Regions from separate parts of the Pelotomaculum sp. FP genome, predicted to be linked through region 2. Evidence: riboswitches for the same ligand, from Rfam matches in the RefSeq annotation. Region 2 holds a riboswitch; the other holds the start of a gene.
What was found. A riboswitch is a leader RNA that binds a small molecule or an ion and turns the genes downstream of it on or off. The one in region 2 is predicted to bind molybdenum cofactor.
Positions count from the first base shown of each region.

Region 1 (5,999 bases), on a different contig from region 2:
ATTAGTTTATATTAATAAGGGGGTATGGCTCAAACTCAATTAAGGGGCTTAATAGCAAGGACATATGACTTAAGAAAAATTTAGCGAAATAAGCTCCGATAAGGATGCCTAAAGAAAGGAGTGTGGTTTTCAAAAAAGCATAGTCCCAAAGAGAATAATTTTTAGCAGCACGTAAGCTTCTGTTTATTAATTCTCTCATTGCGGTGACCTCCTTTAGCTTTTTGTATAAGACAATTATATGCTACAAGTAATAATTTGTAAAAAGTGAGCTATAGGGCGATATGCCATATTTTACATATAGGACCTGTCAAACCCGATGAATGCAACCAGGAAATACTGCTTACACCACACTTCACTTTTGATATGATGGGCTCTATCTATTATCGTCTTTATAAAAGAAAAATTCCTCTTATTAAGGAGGACTTGTCATATAATTCTATATTGGCTTAAGCATCTTAGGTACCCATATTGCTTTGTTCCCTTCCTATGTGTCGCCGCGCCAAAGGCCCTTGGAGCTAGCTTTGCCCATATTTATATTAATCTTACTGTTTAATCAGGTGTACTTTATCAGGACTGAACTGGACCGTAATTTCATTATCAGCTAGCACTTCTCCACCCATAACCTGTTCCGGGTTCACAAAGGCGATTACCGGAAAACCACAGTCAATTACAGCTTTATACAGGTAGTTGTGTGGTAAAAGCCCGGAAACTTTGCCGCCAAAACTATTATCCCCATGGCGGGAGACCCCTTTAAAAATTTTAATGTCTTCCGGTCGTAACAGAATTAGAACATTGGTTCCGACCGGGACAGCCGCTAAAGACTTAAGGCGATGAGGTCCGGCCTGCACCAACACTACCCCATCCTGAGTCCCTACCACCTTACCTGGAATCATGTTTTCAACCCCTACCAGAGAGGCCACGGTACGGCTAACCGGCCTGGTCATAATCTCCCTGGGAGAAGCTTTTTGGATGATCCTCCCCTGCTCCAGGACTGTCACGGTCTCAGCCAGTAGGGGCACCTCACTATAATCATGTGTCACAAACACGCTCGTTATGCGGGTATCCCGCAAGATGCGGGCGAGTTCGGCAGTCAAGGCAGCCCTGGTCGGAACATCCAGCGCCACAAAAGGCTCGTCCAGGAAAAGGACCTCCGGCTCTAAGACCAGCGCTCTGGCCAGGCTCACCCGCTGGGACTCGCCGCCGGACAAATAGCGCGCCTGGCGTTCGGCAAGGTGCGCGATTCCCAGGCGCCCCAGCCATTCACTTACCCTGGCCGGGATGGTATCCACTTTAAAACCCCTCAGCTTCAATCCGGAGGCCACGTTATGATAAACAGTGGTATCCAGAAGCAGCGGCTCCTGGAAGACCATGGCCATGCGGCGGCGGTAAGCAATAGGTTTTTTCCAATCCACCCTGTCCCCTTTAAAGAACAGCTCTCCTCCGGTAGGCCGTTGCAAAAGCATCAGCACCTGCATAAATGTACTCTTACCGGCCCCGTTTGGGCCAATCAGGGCTACCGCTTCTCCTTCCTCAAGAGAGAAGTATTCAATGTCAAGGATTTTTTTTCTCCCTTTGGTCAGGTTTAAATTTTTTACTTCTATAATATTATTATTGCTCATACAGGCCTCTTCTGTTGTTGGATGGTGAGAAATAAGGTGACACCGTAGGCAAGCGCCAGGAGGATTACGCTTATAGCTATGGCCACATCCAGGTTGCCCTTGGAGACTTCCAATACAGTCGCGGTAGTCAAGACCGAAGTTTCTCCCTTGATGTTGCCTCCGACCATCATGGAGGCTCCCACCTCGGAGATAACCCCTCCGAAACCGGCCATCACTGCCGCCAGGAGCCCCATCCTGGCTTCGCGCACCAGGAACAGGAGGGTCTGCCACCAGGTAGCCCCCAGGGCAATTATCTGCAGCCTTATTTTGGGATTTAACTGCTGGATGGCGGCGATGGTAAAGCCTATTACAATAGGTGAGGCAATAATGGCCTGGGCCAGTACCATAGCCGTTGGCGTATACATCAGGTGGAGGAAACCAAGCGGACCGTTCCGCCAGAGGAAAATACTCACCCATAATCCCACCACAACCGGCGGCAGACCCATCCCGAAATTAACCAGGCTGACCAAGAGCCTCCGCCCCGGGAAAACGGATAAAGCTAAAAATACACCTACAGGGAGCCCGATTATAACGCTGATCAGGGTAGCAAGACCTGAAACCTTAATAGTTAGCACTGTAACCTGCATGATTTCACGGTTTCCCTGCAAGAGCATTTCGCAGGCCTTAATTATCCCTTGCCAGATAATCTCCATATCAGTTACCACCTTTTCATGGTCTTTTTCGTAAATAGTTGTTAGGCTATTACACCCGACCAATAAAAAACGGCAGGTTATGCGAAAAGCATCATCTACCGTGTGTGGTAATCAGGTAGTGTTCTCCTTTCCGCAGTGGGAGGTGCGCAGGTTTCCCATACACACCCTTCCGGCCCATTAACCATAACTACCAAGTCCCAGGTAAGCAGGCTCGGAGAACTCATATACGGATCAAGTCTATTGAAAAATAAAAGGCTCTCTAGTATCTACAAAAGCGTAATCATTTTTCAACATAAAGCGACTCCTTCGCTTCTTTTATCATTTTATTTACTGGAATTTATAAAGTCAATAAATATCTAATAAAAATAGGGTTTGGCAAATTTAGTTTAAAAAGCTATAATAGTATAAGTTCAAGACATTACAAAAATTTGTATTGCCTGGTTTTTTTATTTTTCAAGACCTCTACCAGACTATTATAGATAATAAAATGGATTGTTTGGTAAAAAAAGGGGTATAATTTCAATTAATAGTTTTTTCTTCTTTCCATTACAGTATCCGGTTTATTTTTTGAAGGCCCCCTCTTCAGATGAAAAAATCTGTCTGGGAGGTAATGGCGGCAAATAAGGGCCATCATTTTGCGCAGGAGGTGGTAGCAGCATATTTTAAAGTCAGCTTGCCGCTCATTATATTTAAAATTAAGGTTTCTTAAGGTGGTGTTTGGATTTTGTTTAGTGGGCTATCTATTTATGCAGTGTATGCGTCATTGCTCGGTATTCTTTTCGCATTATATCTTGCTTCCTGGATTCTGAAACAACCGCAAGGCAATAAACGCATGATCGAGATTTCGGAGGCTATCCAGGAAGGCGCCATGGCTTACCTGACCCGTCAGTACAAAACCATCGCGGTGGTCGGCATTATCATCGCCGTCTTACTCTTTTTCGGTTTGGGCTGGATTACTACTTTGGGCTTCATCATCGGAGCTGTCTTCTCGGCTCTCTGCGGATACGTAGGCATGACCGTCTCGGTAAAGAGTAACCTCAGGGTTTGTGAAGCAGCTAAGAAAGGTCTGCCTGCCGCACTGGCTTTGGCCTTTAAAGGCGGCTCTGTAACCGGCCTCATGTGTGTCAGCCTGGGACTTTTGGGCGTGGCAGGCATGTATATTCTTTTTAGAGACCCGACCTACCTGATCGGGCTGGGCTTCGGGGGCAGTCTAATCAGCGTTTTCGCCCGTCTGGGCGGCGGTATTTACACTAAAAGCGCCGATGTCGGGGCGGACCTGGTCGGCAAAGTGGAAGCCGGTATTCCGGAAGACGACCCGCGCAACCCGGCTGTTATCGCCGACAACGTGGGTGACAACGTAGGTGACTGCGCGGGTATGGCTGCCGACCTTTTTGAAACCTATGCCATTACAGCCATCGGAGCCATGCTGCTGGGACAGATATTCTTCCCCGGCAACGAGCATTACGTGGTATACCCTCTGGTGCTTGGCGCTATTGCCATCATCGCCAGTATTATCGGCGTCTTCTTTGTTCGCATGAGCCAGGGCGGGGAAATCATGTCCGCACTGTACAAGGGCTTATTTGCCGCGGCAATTATCTCTCTTATCGGCTTTTACCCCGCCACAACCTATTTCTTCGGTACCCCGCAGTATTTCTATGCGGCAATTGTGGGCGTGGCAGTGACGCTAATCATCGTTTTCCTTACTGATTACTATACCTCAACACGGTACAAGCCCGTTAAGACGATCGCCAAGGCCTCGGAATCCGGCCATGCCACCAACATCATCAGCGGTTTAGCGGTTGGTATGGAGGCCAGCGTCTCACCGGCCATCGCCATCGTCGCCGGTATTGTGCTATCGTACCTTATTGGCGGCATCTACGGAGTCGGCATTGCTTCAATGGCCATGCTTTCCATGACAGGTATAGTCGTAGCTATTGACTCGTACGGCCCCATTACCGACAACGCCGGCGGCATTGCCGAGATGGCCGAACTGCCGCCTGAAATCCGCAATATTACCGACCCGCTCGACGCGGTGGGCAATACCACCAAAGCGGTAACCAAGGGTTATGCCATCGGCTCCGCCGGTCTTGCCGCCATTGTGTTGTTTTCCTCCTACACCCAGGAAATCACCAGGTTCAGGGGCGAGGCGCTCAGCTTCAATATCGAGGACCCCTGGGTTCTGGCAGGTCTTTTAATTGGCGGAGCGCTGCCCTTCCTCTTCTCCTCACTGGCCATGGGCGCCGTCGGCAGAGCCGCCAACGAGGTGGTCAATGAAGTACGCCGCCAGTTCAAGGAAATAAAAGGCATCATGGAAGGCAAAGCAAGGCCGGAATACGGCCGCTGCGTCGATATCGTCACCAAGCGGGCCATCAAGGAAATGATGTTGCCCGGCCTGATCCCGGTTGTAGTGCCCATTCTGGTCGGCTTTCTGTTGGGAGCAAAAGCGCTAGGCGGTATGCTGATGGGCGTAATTATCACCGGTCTCTTCCTGGCCGTGATGCTGACCGCCGGCGGCGGCGCCTGGGACAATGCCAAGAAATACATCGAAGACGGCAATTTCGGCGGCAAGGGTAGCTTTGCCCACGCTGCGGCAGTGACCGGGGATACTGTGGGTGACCCCGCCAAAGACACCGCCGGCCCGGCCATCAACCCGATGATTAAAGTGGTCAACATTGTCGCCCTTCTCATCGTAAGCTACGTGGCCATGATTGTACGTTAAAAAAAGTCTCACATATAAAAAACGGGGACTCCCGGTACGCACCGGCAAGGTCCCCGTTTTTTTATGATATACACAATCTCGCTGATAAACTTACCCCACGCTTCGCTCTCTGAAGGCAATTTCCCTTTTCTGTTCCAGCAAGTCGACAAAAGCTTCAAGCCGGGTTTGTATACCCGCTTCACCAGAGTGCTCATCCATGATCAGTGTCAGGGAAGGAATATTCAAGTCGCAACTGACATCAGGCAGTATGCTTTCAGCTACGATTTCGGGCATGCAGGTAAATGGAAACACCTGGATTAGTCCGTTATAACCGGCCTTTGCATAAAGGACCGCAGACCCTATTGTTTCCTGGCCATGCCCGCCGACGAAATGCCGCAGATATGGATGAGCCGATGCGCAAACCTCATTTCTCCGTCTTTCGCCTTTCAATAATCCTCCAAGGAGATGGTTGTTTACCCATTCACTTAAGTAAATAGAACGATCCACTTCAACCCCCAAAGTGCCCAGACTGCGCTCCAGGTGCTGGTTCGAAAAAGGCTCCAAAAGGGTGTAAATCTCCCCGACAAGGCCAATTTTTAAGACTGTTCTCTTATCGTCAACCACTACCTCCCTGAGCGCATCTCCGGCTTTTTCCACCGCGTAATTTAAACCATCCCAGGTGCAGGCGTCATCAATGAGGGCCAGTGCCTTCCGGTAAGCTGCGTCCGTTGCTCCAACCACTGTTTCACGAGGACGCAGTTGGAAAGAAGCCCTTTCAACGTCATCGACCGCCTTTGCTTTCCTGTAGCCAAAGCGAACCGCCTGGAAAATATCCCGCCAGGACTTCTTTCCTGCGATTCGTTTTATTTTTGCCAGTAATTCGGTAATATGGCGGTCAGGCGGTTCAAGCACAATAAAATCCATATCTCGACCGATATCCTTTAATATTGCATGTTCTATCTGGGCGTAATAGCCAAAGCGGCACGGTCC
Region 1 covers NZ_QFGB01000062.1:19,631-25,629, reverse strand. The annotation lists gene Psfp_RS17960 (hypothetical protein) at 2-199, opposite strand; gene Psfp_RS17955 (ABC transporter ATP-binding protein) at 543-1,619, opposite strand; gene Psfp_RS17950 (ABC transporter permease) at 1,616-2,311, opposite strand; molybdenum cofactor riboswitch at 2,419-2,539, opposite strand; gene Psfp_RS17945 (sodium-translocating pyrophosphatase) at 3,033-5,030, shown strand; gene Psfp_RS17940 (CoA protein activase) at 5,121-5,999, opposite strand, start outside.
Region 1: another riboswitch for molybdenum cofactor. It lies ahead of Psfp_RS17950 (ABC transporter permease); the one in region 2 lies ahead of fdhF (formate dehydrogenase subunit alpha).

Region 2 (12,010 bases):
TCCAGAACTACAACTGGCCGGGTAACGTCCGGGAGTTGGAAAACATCATTGAACGCGCCATCAGTTTTTGTGAAGGAACAACCATCGCCCTTGAAGATATCCCTGAATACCTGAAGCAAAAACAACCTCTGCCGGGCAATAATCCCGACGTTTCGGATTTGAACCTGCGGCAGCTTGAGGAACAGGCCATCACCGAGGCTTTAAATAAATTTGACAATAACGTCTCGAAAGTTGCGCAAGCCCTTGGCATCGGCAGGAATACCCTGTACCGGAAAATGAAGGAATATGACATTAAGAGCGGAGGATAACCCCCGGCCCCCCACCCCAGAGGCTTTTTGAACGACTCTTCAAGAAACAAGTAATTCCGAAGATAAGCAAGTACGTTCGAAAAGGCTTAACTTGCGGGCTGGGGATTATCCGGAGCGAACGGAGCACCTGGATGCGTTCCTTAGCGCGTGCCTTGCATGCAGAAAAGCTCAAATAGCGCGTAGGTAACTGGTGGCAGTCTGCAGATGCGGTCGCTATGTGCTCTCGTTGCTGAAAAAGTAGAATTGCGCAGAGAGCGGAGGATAACCCCCGGCCCCCTACCCCAGAGACTTTTCGAACAACTCTTCAAGAAACAAGTAATTCTGAAGATAAGCAAGTACGTTCGAAAAGGCTTGACTTGCGGGACGGGGGTTTTCCGGAGCGAACGGAGCACCTGGGTGCGTTGCATAGCGCGTGCGTTGCTTGCAGAAAAGCTCAAATAGCGCGTAGGTAACTGGTGGCAGTCTGCAGATGCGGTCGGTATGTGCTACCGTTACTGAAAAAGTAGAATTGCGCAGAGAGCGGAGGATAACCCCCGTCCCCCTACCCCAGAGGCTTTTCGAACAACTCTTCAAGAAACAAGTAATTCGAAGATAAGCGAGGGATGCTTCCAAAAATAAGGCCCTGTCCGGGATTAATTCTTCCTGGACAGGGCTTTTTGGATAAAATGAGGTATCACCTGAATCACATCGACACTCTTTCCATATGGCTGTATACCGTAAGCCTTTCACCACGGGCGAAGCCCACCAGGGTGATGTTAAACTCATCAGCCAGTTCCACGGCCAGGAAGGTGGGCGCGGAACGCGACACCACGACCGGTATGCCGTTATGAGCCGCCTTGATCAGTATCTCTGAGGATATGCGCCCGCTTAAGAGCAGGCATTTGTCCGCCAGATTAAGCCTGTTTAAAAAAGCGTGTCCCATAACCTTGTCGACCGCGTTATGGCGGCCGATATCCTCGTGCATCACCAGCATGCCCTGGCTGTCGCCCAGCGCCGCGCTGTGCACGCCCCCTGTCTTGCGAAAGGTGGCTGACCCCTCCTCCAGCAAGCCGATTAGGCGCAACAGGTGGCCGGCTGCAAACACACAGGAAGACTGTACAGGTTTTAATTTGCGGGCGTCATTTATATAATATAACGCGGCCCTGCCTTTGCCGCAGCAGCTGGCAATCTGCCGGCGCAAAAAATTTTCCATTTGCGGGACCGGCTCGGTGGTTTCCACCCACAGAAGACCGTCCTGTTCGTTAAAGGTTATATCTTTAATGTCTGTGAGATCCTGCAGCAGCCCTTCGCTCAATAAAAACCCCACCGCCAGTTCCTTGTGGCCGCCGGGGGAACAGATCAAAGTAGCCAGCTCAGTATCGTTTACATAGACAGTAATGGGTATTTCCAGCACAACCGGAACACTGGCAGATTGCGTGTTCCCATGGTCGTAAGTTTTAACAGCGCGTTCCCTATAAAGCGGCGATTGAGTCACAGGTAAACACCGTTCCTTTCAAAATATGCCGGCAAAGAGATCCATACTGCCAGTATGCGGCAAAAAAGAATGAAAATCAAGAGGGTGAGCGCCCCCAGGATTATCATCACTATTCTGCAACCAGGGAAGCACCCCTTCCATCAATACACTATTAAGACATCAATATTGAAGTGCGGCGGCAAATACATGCTGCATTTCTCAGGGGTCTTGGCGCGCATGGATTCGCACCCACTTTTGTTTTACCGGGGTATTAGCCCGCAGGTTTTTTTTCATTTTCAGGATGACCCGCTCAAGCAAATCAGCTACCCCGGCGGCGTCGTCGAGACTGAAGTGCGGCGCAGCGGAGCCGGAGGATACATCACTGATCTCGGCCAGGAGGTCCTCCGGGTCAATTGCCGGACGCTCGGTTACTCCATGGCGAAAAATTGCAAGCTTCGGCCACCTGCCCTGTTTGTACCCTTCAATAAGAATGAGGTCCACCCCGTCAAGCATGGAGATAACTTTTTCCGGCGGGGGCTCAGTCTCAAACTCCCTGAACATGAAGACGCCATCCGGCGCGGCCAGGACCTCAACCGCGGCGCCGGCCGGGTTGGGCCGCCGGGTGTCTTTATGATGAGTATGTTTGATGACACCCAGACGATAGCCCCGCCGTTTCAGCTCAGTGATTAATTTTTCCAAAAAGGTGGTCTTACCCGAACCCGAGTAACCAGCCAGCCCGATCACAGGAATAGGCTTTTCCATACCCGCCTCCGTAAGGAAGCAGGGGGACGGTTCTTTTGCTTCCTTTTTCGAAAAAAAGGAAGCAAAAGAACCGTCCCCCTGCTTCCTAATATTTGCATATGTAACTCAATGCCTTTTTCTTTCTGCCGATTTCATACGCGTGATATAATAATTTTTTTAGATCATGCGACAGCTCATTATATTGCTTCCAATAGGACAATTTAGCTTCCTTAATTATTCTGCTCTGCGACATGTTTAATTTACTGATAGATATGCCGAGGATTTCAAAAGCTTTTTCAGTACTTGTGATCTTTGCATTAAGATAGCTTTCGTATATACGATAAAAAGCACAGAATAATAGTTGCTCTTCATAGCTTACCGGAGGATCCAGGGACGATAATTTCCAGAACAGCATACTGATGGCTTCTGAGTCCGTGCAACCTTTCAGCAGGGAATCAAGCGCAATACCTTCAATAATAGCGCGACGCTGTTGATTGACCATGGATATCACTTCCCATGATTGTCTTAAGGAAGCAGGGGGACGGTTCTTTTGCTTCCTTTTGGAAGCAAAAGAACCGTCCCCCTGCTTCCTTAAGAGTATAGTAGGATAATGGACACTTCTTGGTCTTTTTCCACTGGCGGGCTGCCCGCCGGGAGGTCAATTAAAGCGTTTGATTTAGTTAGCGCCTGGAGCATGCTTGACTTCTGGCCCGGCAATATGGTTACGCTCCACCCCTTGTCATCACACACCGCATACCCTTGCAGAAACCGGCGGGGACCTCCCTCTTTATGAAAAGAGTTGGTACATGTTGCAGATAAAACCTTCGGATATGGCGGCAGCTCCTGCAGGGCACGTAAGACAGGGCCGGCGAGCAGGTGGTAGCCGGCCGCGCAAGCTGCCGGGTTGCCGGAGAGCGCAATAATAATTTTGTTGTTGACTATGGCCGCTCCGCTGTGGCTGCCCGGTTTTATTTTTATTCCCCAGAAAAGCAAATAAGCTCCTATATTCTTCAGCATATAGGTAGCCTGGTCGTCATCCCCTGATGCGGCTCCCCCGGTAGTAATTACCAGGTCAGCTTGCTGCATCAGGTTTTCCAGGTGCTCCTTGAGGCATGCGGCGCTCTCGCCACCGCTCACCTCCACATTGGTCACTTGTCCCCCGTCCTCCAGCGCCAGCGCGGCTATAAGGGGACCGTTGCTGTCCCTGAGCTGGCCTGGTTCGGGTATATTGTGGTAAGACACGACGCCACCGCCCAGACTGAGCACCGCGACCTTGGGCCGCCGGAAAACCGTGACATTATTCTTCCCGAATGCCGCCAGCACGCTGGTGAGGCCGGGGCTGAGGCGAGTACCGCGCGATACCAGCAGGGAGCCGGCCTGGAAATCCTCTCCCGGCTCCCTGATGTTATCGCCCTGCAGGACTTCTTCCGTGAAAACAACCCGCTCTCCCGAAAGCCTCGCAATTTCATGCGGGACAACGGCTGTGGTACCGGCCGGCAAAGCGCATCCTGTCGCAACATATGCGGCCTGGCCTGAACTCAGAGGGGAGGTCGCTGTTTTGCCGGGACTCAGACGCTCTTTAACCACATAGCCCCCACCCCCACAGCTGTTAACGCCGGCGCACACCGCGTAGCCGTCCACCACCGCCTGCGGGCAGGGAGGCAAGCTTTGATCGGCATACAAGTCCCGGGCGGCGACACGCCCCAGGGCCTGCAGCAGGGGAACCGTCTCCCCCGGTAAAGGAGCTGTGAGGCTCAGTAAGATATCCTGAGCCTCTTCAAGTTTCACATTTCGCAGCACAAAAACTCCTCCCCGCGGCGCTGCCTTCAGGTAGCCTTGCCGAAAGAGCAGGCCGGGTATCTACAAGCCTCGCATTCCTCACACAGGCCGCCGTGTCCCAGCGCCACGATTTCGGGGCGGCTGATGCGTTCGCCGGCGAAAATGCGCGGCAGGATGAGATCAAAGATGGTAGAGTTGTTGAACATGACGCAGCCGGGCAGGCCGCATACCGGCACATGTCCCAGGTAAGCCAGCATAAACATGGCGCCGGGCAGCGACGGAGCCCCGTAGGTGACGACCTCGGCTCCGCTGGCCCTGATCCCGGCGGGAGTCACGTCGTCCGGATCTACCGACATCCCGCCGGTAACCATAACCAGCCCCGCTCCATCAGCTATCAACATGCGGATTTCCTTGGAAATCACATCCGGATCGTCCGGCACAATAATCTGACCGAGCAGCCTGGCGCCGAAAGGAGCGATCTTCTTCTTGATAACGCTGCAAAAGCCATCTTGAATGCGCCCTGAATAAACCTCGCTGCCCGTTGTGACAATCCCCACCCAAAGTGGTTGAAAGGGCTTTACAGATAAGAGCGGGCCGGGCTCGCTGCAGATTTTTTCGGCCTCCTCCAGGATCTGACGCCGGACTGCCAGCGGTATGACCCTGGTACCGGCAACGACCTGCTCTTTGCACACAACCCTGTTGTTGTGCAAAGTAGCCATGACAATATCCTCCAGGCTGTTGGCCCTATATAAACTGCTCGCCTGTACTTTTAAGAGACCCTCACGCGCCGCACGGATATTGACCCGGCCCTGATTTGGCTGATCCCAGTAGAGGCCCGGCCCGGCGGCATGCCGCGCCAGACTCAAGGCGGCCTCATCCTCGTGGACAAGGTCGTCCTCCGGCTCCCATACATAGATGTGTTTCTTGCCCAGATCCAGGAGTTTGGGGATATCCTCGGTCGTTACAACCTGGCCTTTTTGGTATGCGCGTCCCTTTTCGCAGCCGGGAACAATTTTTGTAATGTCATGACACAGGATCATGCCAACCGCTTCCGTCACCGGCACCTTCCGCATGCAATAACCTCCTAGATCTTCTCTATTCTTGCGGCAGCGACCTTATACTCACCGGTTTTCGTAATGGGGTCCAAACCGTGGCTGGTCAGAGCGTTCGCCGGGCTTGCCGTGTAGTGGAACGACATCCAGATCATTCCCGGCGGCACCCGGTCCGTAACTTTAATTTTCGTGGTAAGCTGCCCCCGGCGGGAAAATACCTTGACTTTATCGCCGGTTGTCACCTGCAGCCGCGCGGCGTCCTGCGGATGCAGTTCGGATTGCTCTTCCGACCACATGCTGTGAATGCCGGTTGAATAAGGAGTGGTCACGTTATAGTGCTGCAGGATCCGGCCGGTGGAGAGCAGGAAAGGATATTCTTCATCCGGCATTTCGGCGGGCGGAATATGATCGATGCCCTGGAAGATCCCCTTGCCGTGGCTGAACGTCGTACCGTGCAGGACAGGTGTGCCCGGATGCTCGAGCGACGGACAGGGCCACTGGATGCCGCGTTCTTCCAGCCGCTCATAAGTGATCCCGGCCATGGACGGCGAGAGGGATGCCATTTCCATCCATATTTCTTCCGGGCTGTTGTAACCCATGGGATAGCCCATCTTGGCGCTCAGGGCCATGATGGTCTGCCAGTTCGTCTGTCCCGGCACGGGTTTGATCGCCTTGCGGACCCTTTGCACCCGGCGTTCGGTGCTGGTAAAAGTCCCGTCGGTTTCGGCAAAACTTGCCGCCGGGAGGATGACATCGGCATATTCCGCCGTTTCAGTCAGGAAAAGCTCCTGGACCACCAGAAAGTCAAGCTTCTCCAGGGCGGCGCGGATTTCGTTGCTGTTGGGATCGGTCAGGACGGGGTTCTCACCAAGGATATACATGGCTTTGACTTTCCCTTCGTGGGCCTTCTCAAACATTTCCGGAATCATCAGGCCCACTTTGCCGGGCAGCTCCACGCCCCAGGCCTTTTCGAACTTGGCCCTGACAGCGGGGTCGATTACCTTTTGGTAGCCGGAGAAGACGTTCGGGAGCGCTCCCATGTCGCAGGCGCCCTGCACGTTGTTCTGGCCCCTGATCGGGTTTACCCCGGTGCCGGGCCGGCCCAGGTGTCCGGTCAACATGGCCAGGTTGGCCACACTCATCACGTTGTGGGTGCCGCAGATGTGCTCCGTAATCCCCAGCGTATAGAACAGCATCGCCCTATCCGTTGTAGCGTAAAGGCGCGCCACCGCGTACAGGTCTTCCACCGTTATGCCGGTAAGGCTGGAAACATACTCGGGCGGGTAGTTTTTGACGGTTTCCTTAAGCACTTCAAAGTTCTCGGTCCGATTGGCGATGAATTCCTTATCGTGCAGGTCCTCGTTAATAATGATATGCATGAGTCCGTTTAAAAAGGGAATGTCTGTACCCGGCTTAATGCGCAGCCAGTAGTCGGCTTCCTCCGCCAGGTCGATACGCCGCGGGTCAACCACGATCAGCTTCGCGCCTTTGCGCGCCGCCTGCCTCATTTTATACCCTATAATCGGGTGCGCTTCGGTAGTATTGGTCCCTATCAGCATCAATAACTGGGCATGGTTGGTAATATCATGAATAGAATTGGTCATGGCGCCACTGCCAAACGTTGTGGCCAAACCGGCCACGGTGGGGGCGTGTCAGGTACGGGCACAGTGGTCGACGTTGTTTGTGCCCATCACCGTCCTCGTAAATTTTTGCACCAGGTAGTTTTCCTCATTGGTACACCTGGCGGAACTTAAGGCCGCAAAAGAGTCCGGACCGTATTTCTCTTTGATGCCGGCAAGGCGGGTAGAAATCAGGTCCAGCGCCTCATCCCAGGAGGCGGGGACAAATTCGCCGTCTTTTTTCACCAGCGGCGTGGTGAGACGCTTTTCGTTTTTCACGAAATCCCAGCCAAACCTCCCCTTGACGCAGAGAGCCTTGCCGTTTACCACACTGCTGGGGTTGGAGCTTACGCCTATCACTTCACCGTCCTTTACGCAAAGGTCAAAGTTACAGCCGGTGCCGCAGAACGGACAGGTCGTTTTGACTCTTTGGAACTCCCAGCGGCGGCCTTTGCCGTGCATTTGTTTTTCGGTCAGCGCCCCGGTCGGACAGACGGAAACACACTGGCCGCAGAAAACACAGTCCGACTCCACCAGTTCATCTTCAAAAGCAGTGGTCGTTTTGGCATTGAAGCCCCTGTAGGCAAAATCCAGGGTGTTTTGACCGGTGACCTCGTCACAGGCCCGGACACACTTGCCGCACAAGATACACTTGTTCATATCACGAACGATAAAGGGATTGGTCGTTTCAAGCAGGTAAGCGTGCTTTTCTCCCTTGAAGGTGCTTTCCTTGACCCCATATTCATAGCAATAATCCGCCAGCTTGCATTCGCCGGCTTTTTCGCAGGTAAGGCAATCCAGCGGGTGGTTGGCAATCAGCAAATCGAGGATGGTCCGCCTTGCCTCCATCACATCAGGTGAATGCGTTTCCACCACCATGCCAGGGGCCACGGCTGCCGCACACGAGGCCACCAGACTGCGCGCTCCTTTCACTTCCACGACACACAACCGGCACGCCCCAACCGAACTCAAGCCATCCTCAAAACAAAGATGCGGGATGTCTATCCCCATTTGTTGGGCGGCTTTGAGGATCGTGGTACCTGCCGGAACTTCAACTTCATTTCCATTGATACTTAGCTTGACAAGCTCCAATATTACGCCTCCTCTCAGATTCCAACCTTCACAATTACAATTGCAACATCTACATATTTGCACCACTTACAACCAGGCGACCGTGTTGTTTTCGCTGAGCATCAGTTAAAATTTAGCATTAAATTATAGCACCACCCTCTCCCCAACATAATAAAAAGCTTTGTCCCCATCTGAAAAGGGCAAAGCTTTAGAGTGAAAATAAAGCTATGTTCTCCTTTTCGCAACGGAAGGCGCGCCAATTTCTCAGAGCGCCCTAACGGCCAATAACCATGGCTTTACAGCTGTAGGTTAGGTGGCTAGGAGACAATTTTAAAAGAAGCAGTCATGCGCGGCTCATGTGAGGCCGCTATAAACAAGAAAAAAGCCCTGTCCCATTTGTAAAAAGGACAAAGCTTTACGGCAAATAAAGCCATTTTCTCCTTTCCACAATGGGAGGCGCATCAGTTTCCCAATGCACCCTAACGGCCTGACAACCATACCTGCGGCTAAGGCTTACAGACTCGGAGATTAACTATGCAAATTTTCTACAGTTAATATTAGAATTCCTGCAAGATTCAATAAATTTATTTAAGTTAGTGGTTATTTTTTATTTTGTATAACCAACGCATGGTCTTCCTGCGCTGAATAAATTTACAAACACGGTAAACAATACTTAAAAAGTAGAAATGGAGTGATGAAAGAGTGCAGATGAACATGTATCAGCCATCCAACCAGTTTCAACAAAGTCAGTTTCAACAAAACCAGTTTCAGCAAAACCAGTTTCAGCAAGCGCAAGTAATGCCGGAACCCCCAAAAGTCATCTCAACCAAAGACAGCCTGTACCTGCAGGACGCCATGACCTGGGAATTGACCTCCATGAAGAAGTGCTTCCATTTTTCCAGAGAGGCCGTGGACCCCGAAATCAAGGCTGCTTTAGATCGAGTGGGGCAGCTCCATATGCACCACTATCTGAGGCTTTTGAACCATGTTAATCCGGCTAATACGGCAAATCGCTAAGAAAGGGTGAAGTGAATCCATGAACCAGCAAAATAAAATACAAAATCCCCAGGCCAATATGGCCCAGCCTAAAGGGCCGCAAATGAACGACCGCGACATGCTCAACGATACTCTGTCAAGCTTAAAATATCTGACTGACAACTTCAATGTTTTCAGCCGGGAAGCCAGCCACCATGCGCTGCACCAGGACGTTGTGAATATGCTTATTGAAACCCACGCCCATACCAGAGACATGTACAATCTTATGTTTCGCAAGGGCTGGTACTCGCTTGAAATAGAGCAGCCGCAAAAGTTGCAGCAGACTCACCAGCAGTTCGCAGGTTACCAGAACCAGTTCCCTTACGGCGGCATGGTGATGCAGTAAGGTCGGCTAAGACACCTGGCAGCCGCCAGGTGTCTTAGTATTTGGATTAAAACAGACCTTAATTAATTGATAAGTAATTGATAAGTTGGTTCCCTGCCAGATCATGCGCCGGCACAAGCGCTCTCAGGAATAAGCTGGAAACTGAATTTATATTATGGTATTTGCAGGAAAATCCTTTGCCGTAAACGAAATTTATAGATTTGACATGAGGGGTATCACGACCACAGGAGAGTATCTGAAGTATCGAAAGGAGGCTATTTTGTGGATAATGATAAATTTCAAGAACTGGTCTTACAACAACTGCAGGCTCTTACCGGAAGCGTTCAAGCCGTTGGAGAAGGACAAAAGGCATTAGAAAAACGACAAACAGCATTAGAAGAAAGACAAAGCTCACTGGAAAATGGACAAAGGTCACTGGAAGAAAGGCAAAGGTCGCTGGAAGAAAGACAAAGATATCTGGAAGATGGACAAAGGTCGCTGGAAGATGGACAAATAGCGTTAGCGGAAGGACAAAAGATATTAGCAGAAGGACAGCAGTCATTGCATGATCGCCTGGACCGGGTAGAACAAAGCCAAATACGATTAGAGCAGGGACAGCGTAAATTAAGACACGATGTAGGCGAGATCAAAAAAGAAGTGAGCTATATTTGGGGCGACATAAAAAAAATCGATGCCCGCTTAACTGCACATGACAAACTGCTGGCTACAAAGGAACCGGCAAGGATTAAGTAAAATAGTAAGTTTTCATGATACGTGGCGCCGCTTGCGGCATGGGCAACGAAGTTATTAAGTTATACCTTTAATCCGGATTTCCCTACCGCAGCGGCGGCACTTTTTGCCGTCCAAGCCTGCCACCTGAGTGCTGTAGCCACGCCTGGTGATCAGTTTCTCACCGCAGTCCGGGCATACCGTGTCGCTCGCGCCCAGGTTGGGAGCATTGCCGATGTATACATACGACAGCTTCTCTAAGGCTTTCTCCCGGGCCCGCTCCAAGGTCTCCAGGGGGGTGGGCGGCAGGTCCACCTCAAAGTCGGGAAAGTAGCGGGAGAAATGCAGCGGGATCTCCCGGTCGAGGGAGGCTACCCAGTCCACCAGTCGGCTGATTTCCTCCGGAGTGTCATTCAACCCGGTTACCAGCAGGGTGGTCAGCTCGACATGGCACTTGCCATGCGCGATTTCCACCGTGCGCAGGACCGGCTCCAGCCTTCCCGCACAATTCTTACGGTAATAGTGGTCCGTAAAGCCCTTAACGTCGATATTCATGGCGTCAATATGGGGAAGGATTTCCCGCAGAGGCGCCTCGCTGACATAGCCGTTGGTCACCAGGACGTTTTTCAAACCGGCTTGATGCGCCAGCGGGGCAGTGTCCGCAATAAACTCGTACCACATAAAGGGCTCATTGTAAGTGTAGGCAATACCGATATTGGGGTAGTCCCGGTCCGGCTCCTGCCGGGCTATGTCCACCGCCTGCCGCGGGGTAAACTCCCTCGCCGGCGGGTCGCCGTGGGCAATGGTCCAGTTCTGGCAGAAGCCGCAACGCAGGTTGCAACCGAAGGACCCAAAAGACAGTATATAACAGCCGGGGTAAAAGTGGTAAAGCGGTTTCTTTTCAACCGGGTCCAGACCGCCGGAGGTTACCCGGCCGTAATTTACCGCGTAAAGGACGCCTCCGTGGTTTTCCCGGACCCGGCAGAAACCGGCTCTTCCCTCCGGAATGGAGCATATTTTGGGGCAGACCCGGCAGGTGACCAGGCCTTTTTCTTTTTTCTCGTAGAACATTACTTCCCGCACAATCAGCACCTACCCTAAAACTTGATCCAGCATAAGAATTTGAGTGTATCGTAATGATAAAGGTCATTTTAACTGGTTCTCGAAAAGCCTTTGGGGTAGTGGGCTTGGGGTTATCCTCCGCTCGCTTCGCAATTCTCCATTTGTGCAACAAGAACATCATACCGACCGCATCTACAAACAGCCATGCGTTAGCTACGCGCTATTTAAGCTTTTCTGCAAGCAACGCACGCGCTACGGAACGCACCCAGGCGCAGGCTTATACTGCATTTCTTACCGGTCAGTCGTAGGGCGTAGGCTTATACTGACTTGTATCTGGGTCAGGCGTAAGGTGTAAGGTTATTAAAAAAGGGAGGGGGATGATCCCCGGGTATTATTTTTTACGCCTTACGCCTTACGGCCTACGGCCTACGGCTATTTTAGCCCCAAGCCCGCAAGTCAAGCCTTTTCAAGAACAATATTTTTGAGACAAGTGAGGCATATGACGAGACCTATATCTCCCCATTGTCACTACTTGTAGCGGACTACTTCAAATCTTTCCAGCCGGACTTCCTCATGCGGGCCAATCCCGGCCTTTTGGCGGGCTATCTCGACCTGCTCCTCAGGGGTCTCAATCCCCTCCAGGTTGGGCAGCAGCAAACCGCTCCTGTGGCCGGAACGCACGATTACCCCGTATTTCGCCGGGTCCAGTTCGCCCAGTCCTTGAATTGGTTCAGGCGGCTGGAGCACATCCACGGAGTATACCAGATCCTCAAGCTCTTCATGCCGGACGGGCTGAAAGCGGGGGTCCCCGAGCCCCGCGCTGATGGCATTGGCCA
Region 2 covers NZ_QFGB01000018.1:52,018-64,027, forward strand. The annotation lists gene Psfp_RS09275 (sigma-54-dependent Fis family transcriptional regulator) at 1-308, shown strand, start outside; gene fdhD (formate dehydrogenase accessory sulfurtransferase FdhD) at 991-1,782, opposite strand; gene mobB (molybdopterin-guanine dinucleotide biosynthesis protein B) at 1,981-2,523, opposite strand; gene Psfp_RS09290 (hypothetical protein) at 2,609-3,004, opposite strand; gene Psfp_RS09295 (molybdopterin molybdotransferase MoeA) at 3,094-4,302, opposite strand; gene Psfp_RS09300 (molybdopterin-binding protein) at 4,329-5,354, opposite strand; gene fdhF (formate dehydrogenase subunit alpha) at 5,366-8,044, opposite strand; molybdenum cofactor riboswitch at 8,240-8,359, opposite strand; molybdenum cofactor riboswitch at 8,445-8,562, opposite strand; gene Psfp_RS09310 (hypothetical protein) at 8,732-9,040, shown strand; gene Psfp_RS09315 (spore coat protein) at 9,060-9,404, shown strand; gene Psfp_RS09320 (hydrolase) at 9,666-10,136, shown strand; gene amrS (AmmeMemoRadiSam system radical SAM enzyme) at 10,191-11,195, opposite strand; gene amrA (AmmeMemoRadiSam system protein A) at 11,703-12,010, opposite strand, start outside.